2 regions of the Gracilibacillus xinjiangensis genome follow, and region 1 is predicted to be linked to the other one. Evidence: riboswitches for the same ligand, from Rfam matches in the RefSeq annotation. Region 1 holds a riboswitch; the other holds the start of a gene.
What was found. A riboswitch is a leader RNA that binds a small molecule or an ion and turns the genes downstream of it on or off. The one in region 1 is predicted to bind S-adenosylmethionine.
Positions count from the first base shown of each region.

Region 2: another riboswitch for S-adenosylmethionine. It lies ahead of ACFOY7_RS08335 (5-methyltetrahydropteroyltriglutamate--homocysteine S-methyltransferase); the one in region 1 lies ahead of ACFOY7_RS06710 (bifunctional homocysteine S-methyltransferase/methylenetetrahydrofolate reductase).

Region 1 covers NZ_JBHSDT010000004.1:527,621-535,840, forward strand. The annotation lists gene metE (5-methyltetrahydropteroyltriglutamate--homocysteine S-methyltransferase) at 1-1,586, opposite strand, end outside; gene ACFOY7_RS06710 (bifunctional homocysteine S-methyltransferase/methylenetetrahydrofolate reductase) at 1,614-3,458, opposite strand; SAM riboswitch class I at 3,546-3,651, opposite strand; gene ACFOY7_RS06715 (nitroreductase family protein) at 3,823-4,389, shown strand; gene ACFOY7_RS06720 (bifunctional metallophosphatase/5'-nucleotidase) at 4,746-6,299, shown strand; gene ACFOY7_RS06725 (LysM peptidoglycan-binding domain-containing protein) at 6,510-7,310, shown strand; gene ACFOY7_RS06730 (Gfo/Idh/MocA family protein) at 7,550-8,220, shown strand, end outside.
Region 2 covers NZ_JBHSDT010000004.1:897,186-905,405, forward strand. The annotation lists gene ACFOY7_RS08315 (GTP-binding protein) at 1-1,081, shown strand, start outside; gene ACFOY7_RS08320 (PepSY domain-containing protein) at 1,127-1,846, opposite strand; gene ACFOY7_RS08325 (sensor histidine kinase) at 1,948-3,300, opposite strand; gene ACFOY7_RS08330 (response regulator transcription factor) at 3,297-3,983, opposite strand; SAM riboswitch class I at 4,104-4,200, shown strand; gene ACFOY7_RS08335 (5-methyltetrahydropteroyltriglutamate--homocysteine S-methyltransferase) at 4,309-5,412, shown strand; gene ACFOY7_RS08340 (hypothetical protein) at 5,643-7,586, opposite strand; gene ACFOY7_RS08345 (winged helix-turn-helix transcriptional regulator) at 8,021-8,220, shown strand, end outside.

The sequences.
Region 1 (8,220 bases):
ACATCACCAACAATTAGTGGTGGTTTTACACATCGAGACCCATAAGACTGGACCCAGCCGAATTCTGTAACAGCAAATCCATTTAGTTTCTCACCGAAAAATTCTACCATATCCGTACGTTCGAACTCTCCGTGGACTAACACATCAATACTTAATTCCTCTTGTATTTCGATCCACTTTTTCGTTTCAGATTCGATGAACTTATTATATTCCTGATCAGAAATTTCCCCTTTACGCCATTTTGTTCTCGTACCTTTTACTTCACTGGTTTGTGGCAGGCTTCCTATTGTCGTTGTAGGCAGTAATGGTAATTTTAACTGGTCTTGTTGTAATGTAATCCTGTCAGAGAAAGGTAATGAGCGTTTAACTTCTTCATCACCAATTTGAGCTAGTTCTTTGGCAACTTGGTGATTCTGACGATATGGTGATTCAGCAAGTTTAACTCTTGCTATTCTGCTTTCAGTTAATTCATGCTCAATGGTGGTCTCTCCTTGATTAACACCTTTGACTAAAACATTAATTTCAGCCAGTTTCTCATCAGCAAAGCTTAATCCATCTAAGATCACCTGGTCTATTTTCCTTTCCGTCTTTTTTGTTACGGGTACATGCAACAAAGAACATGATGGCTGGATGATCATCGTTTCTGCATTAGTAATTGATTGAATTTCATTGATAAGTGCTAATTTGTCGTCTAAATCTGATCGCCATACATTTCGGCCATTAATTATACCTGCAGCCAGGATTTTATCTTTAGGGAATCCCCATTTTTTGATTGCATGAAGATGTTCACCGTGAACGAAGTCTAAGCCGATTGCTGCAACAGGTAGTTTCACAACTTCATCGTAATGTTGTACTGTTTCAAAATATGTTTGTAAAATAATTTTGGCATGCGGTACACTTGCTGTTAATTGTTGATAAACTTTTGCGATCAATGCGATTTCCTTTTCGGAAAGGTTTGTGCCTAAGATTGGTTCATCTATTTGAATCCAGTCTGCACCTGCATCAACAAGTTCTTCTAAAACCTGTTCATAAAGAGGTAAGAAAGACTCAACGATTGCTTCAAAATTAGTATCCCTATACCCTTTGGATAACTTTACAAAAGTTACAGGTCCAACCAGAACCGGTTTCCCGTTAATGCCTAATTCTGCTTTTGCTTCATTGTAATAAGTTAACGCCCGGTTTTCTATTAACCTTGGTGTGACATCATTCAGTTCTGGAACAATGTAATGATAATTGGTGTTAAACCATTTGGTCATCTCAGCTGCAACTGCTTCTTTTGTCCCGCGTGCAATTGCGAAATAAGTATCAATCGATTTTTCATCTAATTCCTGAAACCTTTTGGGAATCAGACCAAAAGAAAATGCCGTATCAAGCACATGGTCATAAAAAGAGAAATCTCCGACAGGAATTAGATCAATGTTAAGGTCTTGTTGTTTTTTTAAATTAGCAAGACGCAATTGTTTGGTTTCCGTCTTTAATTCATCTTCTGTTATCTCGTTTCTCCAATAAGATTCCAAAGCTTTTTTCCATTCTCTGTCTTTCCCAATGCGTGGATATCCTAGATTTGAACTAATATATGTTGTCATTATGAACACACTCCTATATTCGCAAATTTAATGCAGTATTTTCTTTTCGTTTTTCACTTTTATAATATATTTCGTTAATTCTGTCGTAATTTGATAGTTCATGAATGGCGTAATTAAGTAAATTCCATTAAAATAGTTAATAGCTGTGTCGATCAATTCTTTAGCAATTTGTATTCCTTCTTGTATTGCATCATTGCGGCTGACTTGTGCTTGCATTCTTGCGCGAACCTCATCAGAAAGTTTCATGCCCGGAACTTCATGATGGAGGAATTCAGCGTTTTTATGTGAGACTAATGGCATAATGCCGATGAAAACAGGTGTTTTCAAGTGCTTTGTTTCACGATATAAAGCGATAATTTGCTCATGGTTGAAGATTGGTTGGGTTAGGAAGTAATCAGCACCATGTTCTATTTTCTTTTCCATTCGCTTTACTGCTTTTTCTAAGTTTGCAACATTTGGGTTAAATGCAGCAGCTACTTGGAAATTTGTTTTTTTTCGCAGGGAGGCACCTGAAAAGGATAATCCTGTGTTACATTGTTTGATCAGGCGGATTAATTCAAATGATGTGACATCAAAGACGGAAGATGCACCAGGGAAACCGCCAATTCTGGTTGGGTCACCTGTTATCGCTAATATGTCATGGAAATCTAATGTATGTAGTCCCATGAGATGTGCTTGCAGTCCAATTAAATTGCGATCACGACAGGTTAAGTGAATGAGTGGTTTTACGCCAATATTCAGTTCTTTCATTTTGATTGCCATCGCAAGGTTGCTTATTCTAGGTGTAGCAAGGGAATTGTCTGCTAAAGTAATGGCATCGACACCAGCTTTATCTAATTGCTTCACACCTTCAAGAAATTCATCAATCTCTAAATGCTTAGGTGCATCTAATTCCACAATCACAGTATGTCTTTCTTTTACTTTATCAAGTAAGGTTGGTTGATGATTCTCTAGTTGAGGGTCTGATTGTGTAATAATTAGCGGGTTTTCTCTTACTTCTTTATTGGTGATCGGTAAAAGTCCTTTTATGCCTGTTTTTAATGCTTTTATATGCTCCGGGGTAGTGCCACAGCAACCGCCAATAAGCCGGACACCTTGGTCGCGGAACTTTTTGGCACATTGCTTGAAATAATCGGTTTGTTCACTGTATACCAGCTTTCCGTTTTCATATGCTGGTAAACTAGCATTCGGAAATGCTGACAGATAAGCCTTTTCAAGTAATGGAACAGACTCTAATGATTCAATCATATGATGAGGCCCCAGGCGGCAATTAATCCCTGCCACATCTGCACCTAATTCCTCTAATTGGTAAAATGCATCTGTTAATAATGTTCCATTTTCCAATATACCTGGTTCATGCATCGAAACATTCGTAATGATAGGCAGGTCAGTCTCTTTTCTAACAATCTTTAAAGCAGTTTTTAATTCTTCAAGATCGTAATATGTTTCTAGTAAGATTCCATCAATGCCTTCTAAAAGCAATGTAAATAACTGTTCTTTAAAGCTTCGTGTGATTTCCTTCTTTGATGTAACTAGTTTTTGTACACCTCTTATCCCGCCAATTGTTCCTAAAACAAATGTGTTTTCATTTGCAGCTTGCTTAGCGAGTTGTACTGCTTTTACGTTAATTTGATGCACCTGTTCTTCCAAGCCAAAACGAGCCAGTTTAATATAGTTGGCGCCATATGTGTTTGTCTGGATGATGTCAGCACCTGCTTCTATATAAGAGCGATGAACTTGCAATACTTCATTCGGCTTTGATAGGTTGAATGCTTCAAAGCATTGATCAACACCATGTGCGTATAGTAATGTCCCAATCGCCCCATCAGCAATAAGGATATTTTCTTCCAATTGTTTACGAAGATCTTTCATTCTATTCACCTCCTTTCTATAGGTAAGTACATTAAAAAAGGCCTTCATCCTTGATTGATGAAGGCCCTTAATGGGAATATTCCTTGTTCCTCATCTTTCAAGCATGTTTGCTTGCTGGATTTAGCACCTTGTCTAGTGATAGACGGTTGCTGAGGTATCGTAGGGCCAGTCCCTCCACCTCTCTTGATAAGAGATTGCTATAAAGTTTTCGCTGTCAACATATTACATGAAAAGTAAATCATTATCAAGATGTTTTTCTAAATTATTGAATATTTTCCCTATTAAGCTAAATGAACTTGTATGGGTGAAGAATTTATGATATCATTGAAAATGATTCTCAATTGAGGGATAGAGGTGGATGAAAATGAATGTAAAGCAGTTAATTAAAGAACGCCGGTCCATTTCCGTATATAAAGAAGATCCCGTATCAGTTGATCTGATGAAAGAACTATTAGATGTTGCTGTATGGGTCCCAAATCATAAAATGACAGAACCCTGGCGTTTCGTTTTTGTAACAGGGGAGACGAAGAAGAAACTTGCTGAAATTAATCGCGAGATTGCAAAAGAAAAGGCAAAAACTGTGTCAGCAGAAGAGTTGGAAAAAATCGGTGAGATAGGATATCAAAAAATAATGGATGTTCCTTTTATTATTTTTGTTATTAATCATATTAATCCAATTGAGAAGTTTATTGAGGAAGACTATGCTTCTACTAGTTGTTTAATCCAGAATTTCAGCTTGTTAGCATGGGAAGAAGGTTTAAGTGTGTTTTGGAAAACCGGGAAATTAGCATTCTGTGATGAAACAAAAGATTTAATCGGATTACAGGAAAATGAACGTGTCATTGGATTATTGCAAGTTGGCTACCCGGCAAAAGATCAAAAACCTTTGCCAAGAATACCTGCATCAGAGCGAATAACAGAATTATCATAACGGTGACCACATCTGATTAAGGTGTGGTTTTTTTGTGCGTATGAATTGCTAATAATAATAGCCATACAGCTTGGTTAGGAAACTATTTAGCCTGACACTCAAGTGATTATATTAGAGTGTCGCTAAATAAGGACATAAAAATATGCCGATGAAACGTGTCATCGGCAAACAAGAAAAAGGGGCTATCATTTTGTGAGAAAGCAATCTTTGCAGCATTGCTCAATTTGGAACACTTTTAATATAACAAATGAATGAAAACTAAGTGTTAAAACTGAGTAAAGATAGTGTAAACTTTTTCCTGTTGCTAATAGTTTTTCGTTATAATGAGATGAATGAATTAGTAGAGGAGAGATAACATGCAGAAACTATCCATTTGTATAACAAGTGATATTCATGGATATATTGCACCAACAAATTACAGAAATATGATAGAAGAAAACATGGGTCTAGCAAAAATCGCAACAATTATGAAAAAGATAAGAGAACAGAATGATGTCATCATCATGGATAATGGCGATTTTATCCAAGGCAGTCCTTTTACATATTACTTTGCAAAATATCATAAGGAACAAACGAGTCCTTTAGTTCATATAGCAAACCGGTTAAACTACGATTTCTCTGTATTCGGCAATCATGAATTTAATTATGGATTAGAGTATCTTCAAGCGGTAATTGAAAATTCTCAGTATCCATGGTTATCAGCCAATATTTTAGATGAGGAAACAAAAGAGCCTTTTTTCGGTAAACCATATTTGATCAAAGAAACAGCAGGGAAGAAAATAGCATTTATCGGTCTTACTACTCACTATATTCCTAATTGGGAAGACCCAAATCATATTAAGGGCCTGCTATTTGAAGATGCTTGTACATCTGCTAAGAAATGGGTAAAGAAAGTAAAAGAATTGGAACAACCAGATCTGTTAGTTGTTTGTTACCATGGTGGTTTAGAAAGAGACCCAGATGGTGGCGAGCCAACAGAGGCGCTTACAGGAGAAAATCAAGGCTATCAGATTTGCCAGGAAGTTGAAGGGATCGACATACTTATTACAGGACATCAGCACCGTTATATCACAGCCAATATAAATGGTGTGACAGTGATCCAAACAGGCAATAATGGTCAAGCGTTAGGTGAAATTTCTATAGAGTGGGATGGAGGAGCAGTACACTCTATTCAGTCAAAGCTGCACTATGTTGATGAGAAAATCCATACAGATCGGGAAATTTTTGAATTAATAGAAAAGGATGAAAAGGAAGTTCAGGAGTGGCTGGACCAGCCGATAACGGAAGTGGTTGGAGATATGAGTATTTCTGATCCATTTCAAGCAAGGTTAGAGGAGCATCCTTTTGTTGAATATATCAATTTATTGCAAATGGATATTGCCAATGTAACAATTTCTTGTACCGCTTTATTTCATGACCAATCGCCAGGTTTCCCTGCCAGAGTGACAATGAGAGATATTGTATCCAACTATATTTACCCCAACACATTAAAGGTTTTAAGATTAAAAGGGAAAGACATAAAAGAAGCGCTGGAGTTATCTGCAAGCTATTTCGAGATTGATGACAATGGAGAAATAGCCATTAACCCACAATTTATTGAACCAAAACCACAGCATTACAATTATGATATGTGGGAAGGAATTCATTACGAATTAAATATATCCCGTCCTATTGGGGAACGTGTCACAGAGCTTCAATACCAAGGGGAGCCATTAGATTTAGACAAAGAGTTCAATGTGGTAATGAACAACTATCGTGCCAGTGGCGGAGGAAACTATTTTATGTTCCAAGGGAAAGAGGTTGTAAAAGATATTCCAATAGATATGACAGAACTAATAGCTGACGACTTACTAAATAAAGAAAAATTATTGGCTAAATGTAATCATAATTATTCTGTTGTGAAAAAATAATTTAAGATATAAAATTAGAAATTTCATATAAATGTAGAAAATATTACATCTTGACGTATAAATCTATCAAATGTTGCCCCATAATGACAAATGTGACAAGCTTCCAAATATAACGTAATCTTTGTTACAGACTCTTAATTTCTCTGTAACCACAAAGGGTATTCTGATGTGTTATAGTATAGCTTGTCAACATGAAAGGAGGCAACATGGATGAAAAAGTTTTTATTGTCCACAGCAGTTATCGCTACTAGTTTATTAGCGGTAGTACCAGTATCAGCAGCCGAATACGAGGTTGAACAAGGTGATAATTTATGGGGGATTGCGGAAGAACATAATACATCTGTTGCGAAATTAAGAGAAATGAACAACTTAGAATCGGATATCATTGTCCCTAAGCAAATTATAAATATAGATAAAGAGATTACTTACATCGTGAAGAAAGGTGATTCTTTAAGTGAGATTGCTAAAGCTCACGAGACTACAGTGGCTGACTTAAAAGAATGGAATAACCTTGAGACGAATTTAATTATTATTGGGGAAGAATTAATAATTAAAGAAACAGATAAAGACCCACAGAATACGGAAGAAGATGAGCAAGTTAACAGGGAAACAATTGAATCAACACCTGAAGCGACAGATCCGGCTGAAGTAAAAACAGCACAAGTTGCTCAACAAACAACAAATAATCAACAACAAACTCAAGACAGCCAGCAGCAAACAGGTCAAACCATTAATGTTACAGCAACGGCGTATACAGCAAAATGTGCAGGTTGTTCTGGTATTACAGCGACTGGGATTAATTTATTAGAAAACCCTAATATGAAAGTAATTGCTGTCGATCCAAACGTCATTCCACTTGGTTCAAGAGTATATGTGGAAGGTTATGGTGAAGCAATTGCTGGTGATACTGGCGGCGCGATTAACGGAAATAAAATTGACCTTCATGTTCCTACGAAGCAAGAAGCATTAAACTGGGGCAGAAGACAAGTACAAGTAACTATTTTAAATTAATTTTACTACCCTCTCATCCATGAGAGGGTTTTTCTTTACAAATAATTTACCCATCTTCTTTTCTAACAAAACATCCGCTTTTATTTGAAGTATTTAACGAAACAAAAATAATCAAAAGTAGACAAATGAATTCAAAGATTAGTAGTTGCTATTTTTGGAGAAATGTTTTATAATCATAACAACGTTGTTATTATATTTATTATTTTGCAAACGATTACAAAAAAGTGGGAGTGTTTTCTTTGAAGAAAAAATATGTATTAGTTGGTACTGGCGGTCGAGCAGAATTTTTTTATGGGGCAATGGTACGTGACTTCCAAGAAACATGTTCATTAGTTGCATTTTGCGATTCGAACCAGACAAGATTAGATTATGCAAATAAATTGCTGGATGAAAAGTATAGTGTAGGAAAAATCAACACATATACAGCAGATCGTTTTGATGAAATGATTGAAACAGAAAAACCGGATATTGTTATAGTAACATCTGTAGACAGAACCCATCACCGTTATATCATACGTGCAATGGAGTTAGGGTGTGATGTTATTACAGAAAAACCGATGACCGTTGATGCGGAAAAGACACAGGCAATTATTGATGCAATTGAAAGAACGGGACAACAAGTTCGTGTAACATTTAATTACCGTTATGCACCTCATAACACGAAAATTCGTGAATTGATTCGTGATGGTGTGATTGGTGAAGTGAATTCTGTACACTTTGAATGGGCATTAGATACACAACACGGAGCGGACTATTTCCGTCGTTGGCATCGAGATAAACGAAATAGCGGCGGCCTTCTTGTACACAAATCTACTCACCATTTTGATCTAGTTAACTTCTGGTTAGATACAGAGCCTGAAACTGTTTATGCAACTGGCGGGCTTCGCTTTTATGGAAAAGAGAATGCGGA
Region 2 (8,220 bases), 370 kb from region 1:
ATCTGTTGATAAAGTGGAGGCAGGCCAATTATTCGCTGTTGCCGGTTCTAGTACATTATCAATCGGGGATACGGCAGGAGAAGGTAAGAAATCTGCAACTTATACGATGGTGCCAACAATGAGAGTGAAAGTGGAATATGGTAAGGAAGAAAGTGACAGAGATATGTTGCAATTGTTTGAGTTGCTAGATGCAGAAGACCCTTCCTTACAGGTAGAGTGGGATAATGAATTAAAAGAGATTCATTTGCATATTTTAGGTGTAATTCAGTTAGAAGTGTTAAAACAATTGGTATTTGAGCGTTTTAATAAGTTGATCGATTTTACTCCCCCTGAAATTCTTTATAAGGAAACGATTAAATTTCCAGTCATGGGGTATGGGCACTTTGAACCGTTAAGACATTATGCAGAAGTTCATCTGCAATTAAAACCAGCAGAAAGAGGAAATGGAGTAACATTTGAAAATAGATGCCATGTTGATGATTTACCATTAAATTATCAAAGATTAGTAGAACAGCATGTTTTTGAAAGGGCTCATACAGGGATACTGACAGGGGCTGTGTTGGCAGATATTCATATAATTCTGATAAATGGCCGTGCACATGAAAAACACACATCAGGCGGGGACTTTCGAGAAGCTACCTATCGAGCAATACGCCAAGGTTTAGAGCAAGCAGAAAAGTTACTTCTTGAACCTTATTATGAGGTGAAAATAAAGGTACCTTCCCATTTAATTGGCCGGGTAATCGCAGATATTGAGAAGGCTAACGGTTTATTTGATGCCCCGGTAACAGAGGGAGAAAAAGCAATTTTAACTGGTAAAGTCCCTGTCTCAACATTTCGGGATTATCCGATAACCTTCGCTTCCTTTACAAAAGGTAAAGGCTCGTTACAGCTGCGTTATGCAGGCTATTATGAGTGCCATAATCCAATAGAGGTTATGGAGAAGCTAGCTTATGATAAAAATCAGGATCCAATTTACCGGTCTTCATCCGTTTTTTGCGCCAAAGGGGAGAGTTATTCTGTCCCATGGCATGAAGCAAAGGAACATATGCATGCAAATACAGAAAAAGCAACGCACTAATATGCTGCGTTGCTTTTCCATTTCAAGTCTTATATGATAGGAGGATTAATCTTCATCATCGTCATCTAAATCATCTTTAGAAACAGAAATAACAGAACCAGTATATCCATCAATTTCTATCTCAATTTCATTAGTTGTTGTATGGATTTCTATTTCATATACCATATGACCGTCATCTTCATCTAACTCCAATTCTTTAACTGTTCCACTATGTTGATCTAACGCAATCGACTTCGCTTTCTCAGATGAAATTAACGTTTTCGTTGTGGTTTTTGTTTGGCTTTGTTTACTAGTACCGTCATCAACCTGGTTTGTGTTTGTTGAAGTAGTTTCATTGCGGTCATCTGCATTACTCTCATTTGAATTTACAGTATGGTTTGAATTACTTGCTGATTTTGTAGAAGTGGTTTGTTGTGCACTGTTAGATTGGTCAGTTTTCCTGTCATCATCTGTTTCATTATTATCAGAAGCAGCTTTTACGATGACCTTTTCCTCTAATTTTAAAATTTCCCCAGTTTCAGCATGCAGTTCAAGTTCATAGTGTGATTCTGTTCCTTTTATCTCCACTTCATAGACTCTGCGATTATCATTTTCTTCTAATTCAATTTCAACGATTTCACCTGAAAATTGACTCTTTACTTTATCCTCAGCCTCTTGTTCAGATAAATAAGCACTTGCTTTATTTGGTGAAAACTGCAGAATTGCTAAAATTCCTCCGACAACAAGTAAACTTGTTAATACAATAAAAAATGTTTTATTTTTCATGAAAAGTACTCCTTTCTATTCGATACTTTTATTGTAGACTTCGATAATGAGTACCTCATGAGAGAAAAATGAGAAATGGATGAGAAATCCTCTCATCTTTCTTATTTTGGGATATGGATGGAGAAAGTAGAGCCTTTTTTAAGTTGACTGTCTATCGTAATATAACCGCCATGTGCATCGATTATGGCTTTGCAAATCGCCAAGCCTAAGCCACTCCCGCCAGCTTTTCTGCTTCTTGCTTTATCTACTCGATAAAAACGATCGAAAACTAGTTTTTGATCGTTTTCACTTAAACCATCACCAAAGTCATGAACAGAAATAAGCACATGCTCCTCTTTATCTACTAAATAGATGTTAATTTCTTTATCACTATATTTACAGGCATTATCAACTAATATATAGATTGCCTGGTATAGTTTTTGCTTGTCTGCACTAACCATTCGAGACAAAGGGGATTCCTCATATAAGTGGATATCACGATTGTATGCAATAGATAATGAGCGAACCACTTCACGAATCAAATCAGTAATATTAACTGGTGCAAAGCGGACATTCTCGATCGTTTCATTCTTTGCCAACATGAGCATTTGCTCTGTTATATGCTTCATTCTACCAGCTTCTGAAAGAATGGCATCAACAGCTTCATCAAATATTTCTGTTCTTTCTTTACCTCGTCTCTGTAGTAACTCTGTATAGCTGGTTATCACAGATAGTGGTGTTTTTAACTCATGAGACGCATCTGAAACAAATCGGGCTTGTTTAGCCATATTCTCGTCAATTCGATCAATCATTTGATTATATGCTAGTTGCATTTCAGCAATCTCATCTTTCCCATTTGCTGTTATCGATATTTTTTCCCATTTTCCATTCTTTGGATTACTGTTGATCTCCCTTGTTAGCCTCTTTATCGGTTTAGTAACATAGTGAGCGATCATGATGCCTGCTAAAATAGCTGGTATGATCATAAATAATGAAGTGATCAATAAAACAACTTGGAGTCTGTTGAGTGCATCTTTCATGGAATATAAAGCTTCACTTACTTGAAGAGTAACAATGGATCCATCATTCCAAATAACAGGGATGGCTACCTGTACATATGGTATATCATCTGATGAATGGTTTAGTGTTGTCATCTCTTTGTCGGTATATTGAACTGGCCAATTATGGTAGCTTGCGTCTTTGGCATAGTTATGGATCGGATGGTTTGTTTCATCAATAATACGAATCATTCCATTAGCAGGTAAGAATGCCTTTAATAGGCGCGAACTGTCTACATTGATTTCATCTTGCTGAGCAATAGCCTCCATAATGGATAGCGCATCTTCCTTCACACGAGCTATCTCGTTCTCACTAACTCTGCTTTCATATAAAAAATAGACAACACTGTTGACGAACACAACAACAATTACCATTCCTATACTTAAAAATAACTGTACTTTTGTCCCCAGTTTCATATCTTTATGTCCTTTATAGTATAACCAACACCGCGAATCGTCTGGATGGTAGACTTATTAAATGGTTTGTCGATTTTATTTCGGACATAACGAATATATACATCTACTACATTTGTATCACCAGCATAGTTATATCCCCAAACTTTATCGAGCAGTTGCTCTCTTTGGAAGACTTGGTTTTTATTTTTAAGTAAAAATGTTAGTAAATCATATTCCCTTGGTGTCAGTTCAATTGACTGTGTGCCTCTTTTTACACTTCTCGATTTCAAATCAATCAGAAGATCATCAAATAGCAGCATGTCTGTTTCCTGTTGTTGATTAGTATTTGTTCTTAAATGTACTCTAATTCTAGCCAGCAGTTCTTCGATTTGGAACGGCTTTGTTACATAATCATTTGCACCAAGATCTAAACCTGATACTTTATCATGCACTTCGTCTCTTGCTGTTAATAGAATAATAGGTGTATCTTTATTTATTTTGCGAAATCTTCTTAACACTTCGAGACCACTCATTCCTGGTAACATAATATCTAATAATACCAATTGGTAAGTATTTGAATGCAATAACTGAAAAGCATGTTGTCCATCTAAAGCTGTTTCTGTTTCATATCCCTCATAACTTAATTCCAATTCCAATACTCTTGCAAGTTTCTCTTCATCTTCAACAATCAATATGGACGACATCCTGATTCACCACCTTCTTTTCAATAATATAGCACAGACATGATAAAAAAGTGATAAAACGAATAATATTGTTGACATTTTCCAATTGCTAGATTACCATAGTTAATAATTACATATCTATTCTTATCCAGAGAGGTGGAGGGACTGGCCCTTTGAAGCCTCAGCAACAGACATATTGTACTGTGCTAATTCCAGTAGCGTTTGCTGAAGATAAGAAGAGCAGTGAAACGGCATTCAACCTCTTCTTATTTGTAAGAAGAGGTTTTTTCTCATTTTCTCATGTTATCATAAGAATAGATAAATACATATTGAGAGTAGGATAATTATGACAACAATTACAAATGTAGCACCATTTCGAGCAGACCATGTAGGAAGTTTATTAAGACCTGAAAGATTAAAGCAAGCACAAGCTGATTTTAAAGCAGGAAAAATAACAGAGGATCAGTTAAATGAGATTCAAATAGAAGAGGTAAAAAGAATTGTAGACAAGCAAATTGAAGCTGGTTTAGAGCTTGTTACTGATGGAGAGTTTAGAAGGCTGTGGTGGCATACTGATTTTATGGAAAACTTGAATGGTTACGAGGGGTATGTACCAGACCATGGGTATCAATTTGCTGACTTAGAAACAGAACCATATAATGTTAGAAACATTGGGAAGATTTCTTTTAATCCAGATCATCCTTTTATTCAACACTTTAAAGATTTCAAGGAGATTGTTGGCAACAGGGCTGTAGCTAAGCAAACAATACCTAGTCCAAACCAATTCTTTTATCCTAATTTAAGAAACCATGATTTCTATCCCGATATGGAAGAATTCACTAAAGATATCATTCAAGCATACAAGGATGCTGTGAAAGCATTTTATGATGCAGGTTGCCGTTATTTACAATTTGATGATGTATATATTGCTGGACTTTCTTCACCAGACATGAGTTTTGAAGGAGATATCTATAATCGGGAACAATATATCGATCTGGCACTAAGGGTGGTAAATGGTGTCCTGGAAGACAAGCCGGAAGATTTAATTGTTACAACACATTTATGTCGCGGGAACTATCAATCATCATGGGCATTTAAGGGCAGTTATGAGTTAATTGCACCAACTTTATTTGCAAAAGAAAAGGTAAATGGTTTCTTCTTAGAGTATGATGATGAAAGATCAGGCGGATTCGAACCACTGGCTGAAATTCCAAAAGGTGGAGCGAGAGTGGTTGTGGGTGCTGTGACTTCTAAAACAGGTGAACTGGAAGATAAGGAAGCAATAAAAGCAAAAATTAAAGAAGCGTCCGAATATATTCCTCTTGATCAACTTTGCTTAAGTCCACAATGTGGCTTTGCATCAACACATCATGGAAATATCCTGACAGAAGAAGAGCAATGGAAGAAATTAAAATTTATTGTTGATGTATCAAAAGAGATTTGGGGATAAAATAATAGAAGACTATCGCTCAACAGAGTGATAGTCTTTTCATTTTCTGGAAATGCATGTTCACTGTTCCATCAAGTACGTATGCTTACTCTTCATTACTGTTCATCAATGTATTCATTACTGCACTCATTTCTTCTAAATAAAAATGAAAAGAAGGGAAAAACAATGATGAGAAAATGGTGATTAGAGTAAGTATATCGCTAAGGAAACCCTCCGCTTTTAAAGTTACATTAAACAGTTACTAGTTCTCCTGTATTGGATTTTTCCACTTTTTCTATGGAGAACAAAAGTTCAGACAGCTTTTCGTAATCTTGGTTATCCATAGCAGTACTTAGAGAATCCAGAAATTCTCCCCATTGTTTTGTTTCTTCGAAAATTTGCGCAGCCATACACGTAGTATTAGCTGAAATCAAGCGTTGTGCCCAGCTGTATAACGGATGTGAAGTATCATGAGGTAATGCATCAATATGAGCCAACTTTTGAATAGTCTCTGCTAGTTCAGCTACTTCATTGTTCTTTAATTGGGTAAAGAGTAATTGACGTTTCTTGTTGTCATTAGGTGTAATGCTCTTTTCAAAATACAAACGGTCTAATCTACTTAATAAAATAGCAGCTTTTCCTTTCGTATCTTTGGTTGCTTTCTCTCTGATATCAATAATTTTAGATATGTTCTCTTCTTTAAAAGGCCCATGGAATCCTGTATTTGAGTCCATGTAACGAAGAATTTGAGCGCCGCCCAATCCGATACCATCCGTACCTGTATAGATGACTTGAGGTAAGTGCTTGAACCTGAATCCAGCAGAAAAATAAGTAAGTAAACCTTCTTCATGTGCTTTATGAACCATTGTAAGTGCTTCGGAGAAGGTAAGTTGCTCAATTACACACTTACTTGGATACGTATTAGCTGTTCCATCCCAAGTAACTTTATCAAATCCGCCTTCTTTAACTATTTCAATGCCTAACATTCCAATTTCAAAGCGATCTGTAATTAGCTTCGGTTTGCCGTTATTTTCTTTTATAGTTTTCTCACGGTCATCTAAAATAGGCGTGTTTATGTTGAAAGCTGCCGCTAATGCTTGGGTATGTGGATCTCTTCGAACATTACCCGCCATGTATTTCATGAATCGTATTGCCTCAGTTGCTGTCATCCTCTCAATTGCTAATTTGCATTCGGTTAAACCATCCATAAAAATAGCTGAACATGCTGCAGACCATGTATGTACAGTTTTTACAGCAGAAGGTTTAAAATCACTTTCAAATAATGGTCTCCCGACATATGATGAGGATGGTGCATCACCACCAACATTCAACTTAACTCTCCCAATAATGTTGAAATTGGGTATGCGGTACGGCTCAACTAATTCACGGTCTTGATCACTACCTCTTTCCAGGTGTTCAATGTGAACAATCACCCCTTTTAAATTATCGTTGGACTTTAAGGTTCCATACAAATGTCCTAATCCTGGATCAGTAATGGAAGCATAAGTTTGAACATCACGGAAGCCTGAATTTCCCCAAGGAATAATAGGACCATTATAACGATGCCCTTTTTCTAATAGTACATAGGCAAAGCGAATTGCCATTCGTTCATCAATAGTTGGTAAGCGATTTTGCTTCCGTAAGTCTGTAATAAGATTACTGATTACATGTAAATATTGAGAATTTGTTAGCTCTGGCGGTTCAATGTTATCTAAATCACCTTCTAGTTCTATGTGTATATAGAATCTGCCATCTTTCATATATAGCTTACTGGAATTTTGTCTTTCTTCCCATGCTTCTAAGTGGAGGTTAAGTAATGAATAGATGTGAAAAATGTTATTTAATAAAGTCTTCGAATCTTGATTTTGTTCCAGTATTTGATTTATTTCATGGAGAAAAAGCGTCTGAAATGTCTCTAATTCAGGAAATTCCTGTACTAATGATTTTAATTCACTTTGAATTCTTATATAAAAATCATTTAGTGTACAATATTCACTAATAGAATATGGAGTATTCTTTATGAACTGTTCATCTGTGGGTGATAAATCTTTTATTTTTTTTATCCTTAGTTCTTCCATAGCATCCAAAAGATCGGCACAAATTGCTCGTTTTAATAAACCCTCGTTAAACTGTAAATATCCTGCTTTCAATGAGTTACTTTGTAAACCATTGAAAGCATATTTTTTTGTATTCATGAAAACCCTCCTAATATTTTAAAATAAATCTAACAGCAAAAACCTTGCAAATGAATCTCAAAAATAATAGAATGATGTTAAACAGAATGAAAGAAAGCGTATTCTTAGTCGTTATCTCTTATGCGGCCAAACATTTGAAGGTAACGACACATTCTATTTTTTCCTTAAAACCCTTTAATATGATCATCCCTCCTCTTAAATAGTTTTTTTCATCAGCACCACCTTTCTTGGAAATTTTTCCTTATTAGAAAATACATGTTTATTATAGTTCTATTGTAATATTTTGAAAAGTAGGTACATTCTTCTACTATAATTACAATTGTTATACCTAGTTACTTATGAGTAACTAGACATTTGTGATGAACTAATGTTTATTAGATATATGGTTTTCTGGTGTGTTGTCTATTTTCATAAATTTTTAAAGGAGGCACTTTATGTGTGTAGAAAAGGAAATCTTTGAACCAGTTAGGGGGAAAGACAAATGTCCTATTAACAGTGTGTTAGAAGTGATAGGAGGAAAATGGAACTATAAAGTTATCCTTCGTTTAAATGATGGATCTAAAAGATTTGGTGAATTATTAGAGTGCCTTAATGGAATTAGCGCAAAAACCCTTACGTACTGTTTAAAAAAATT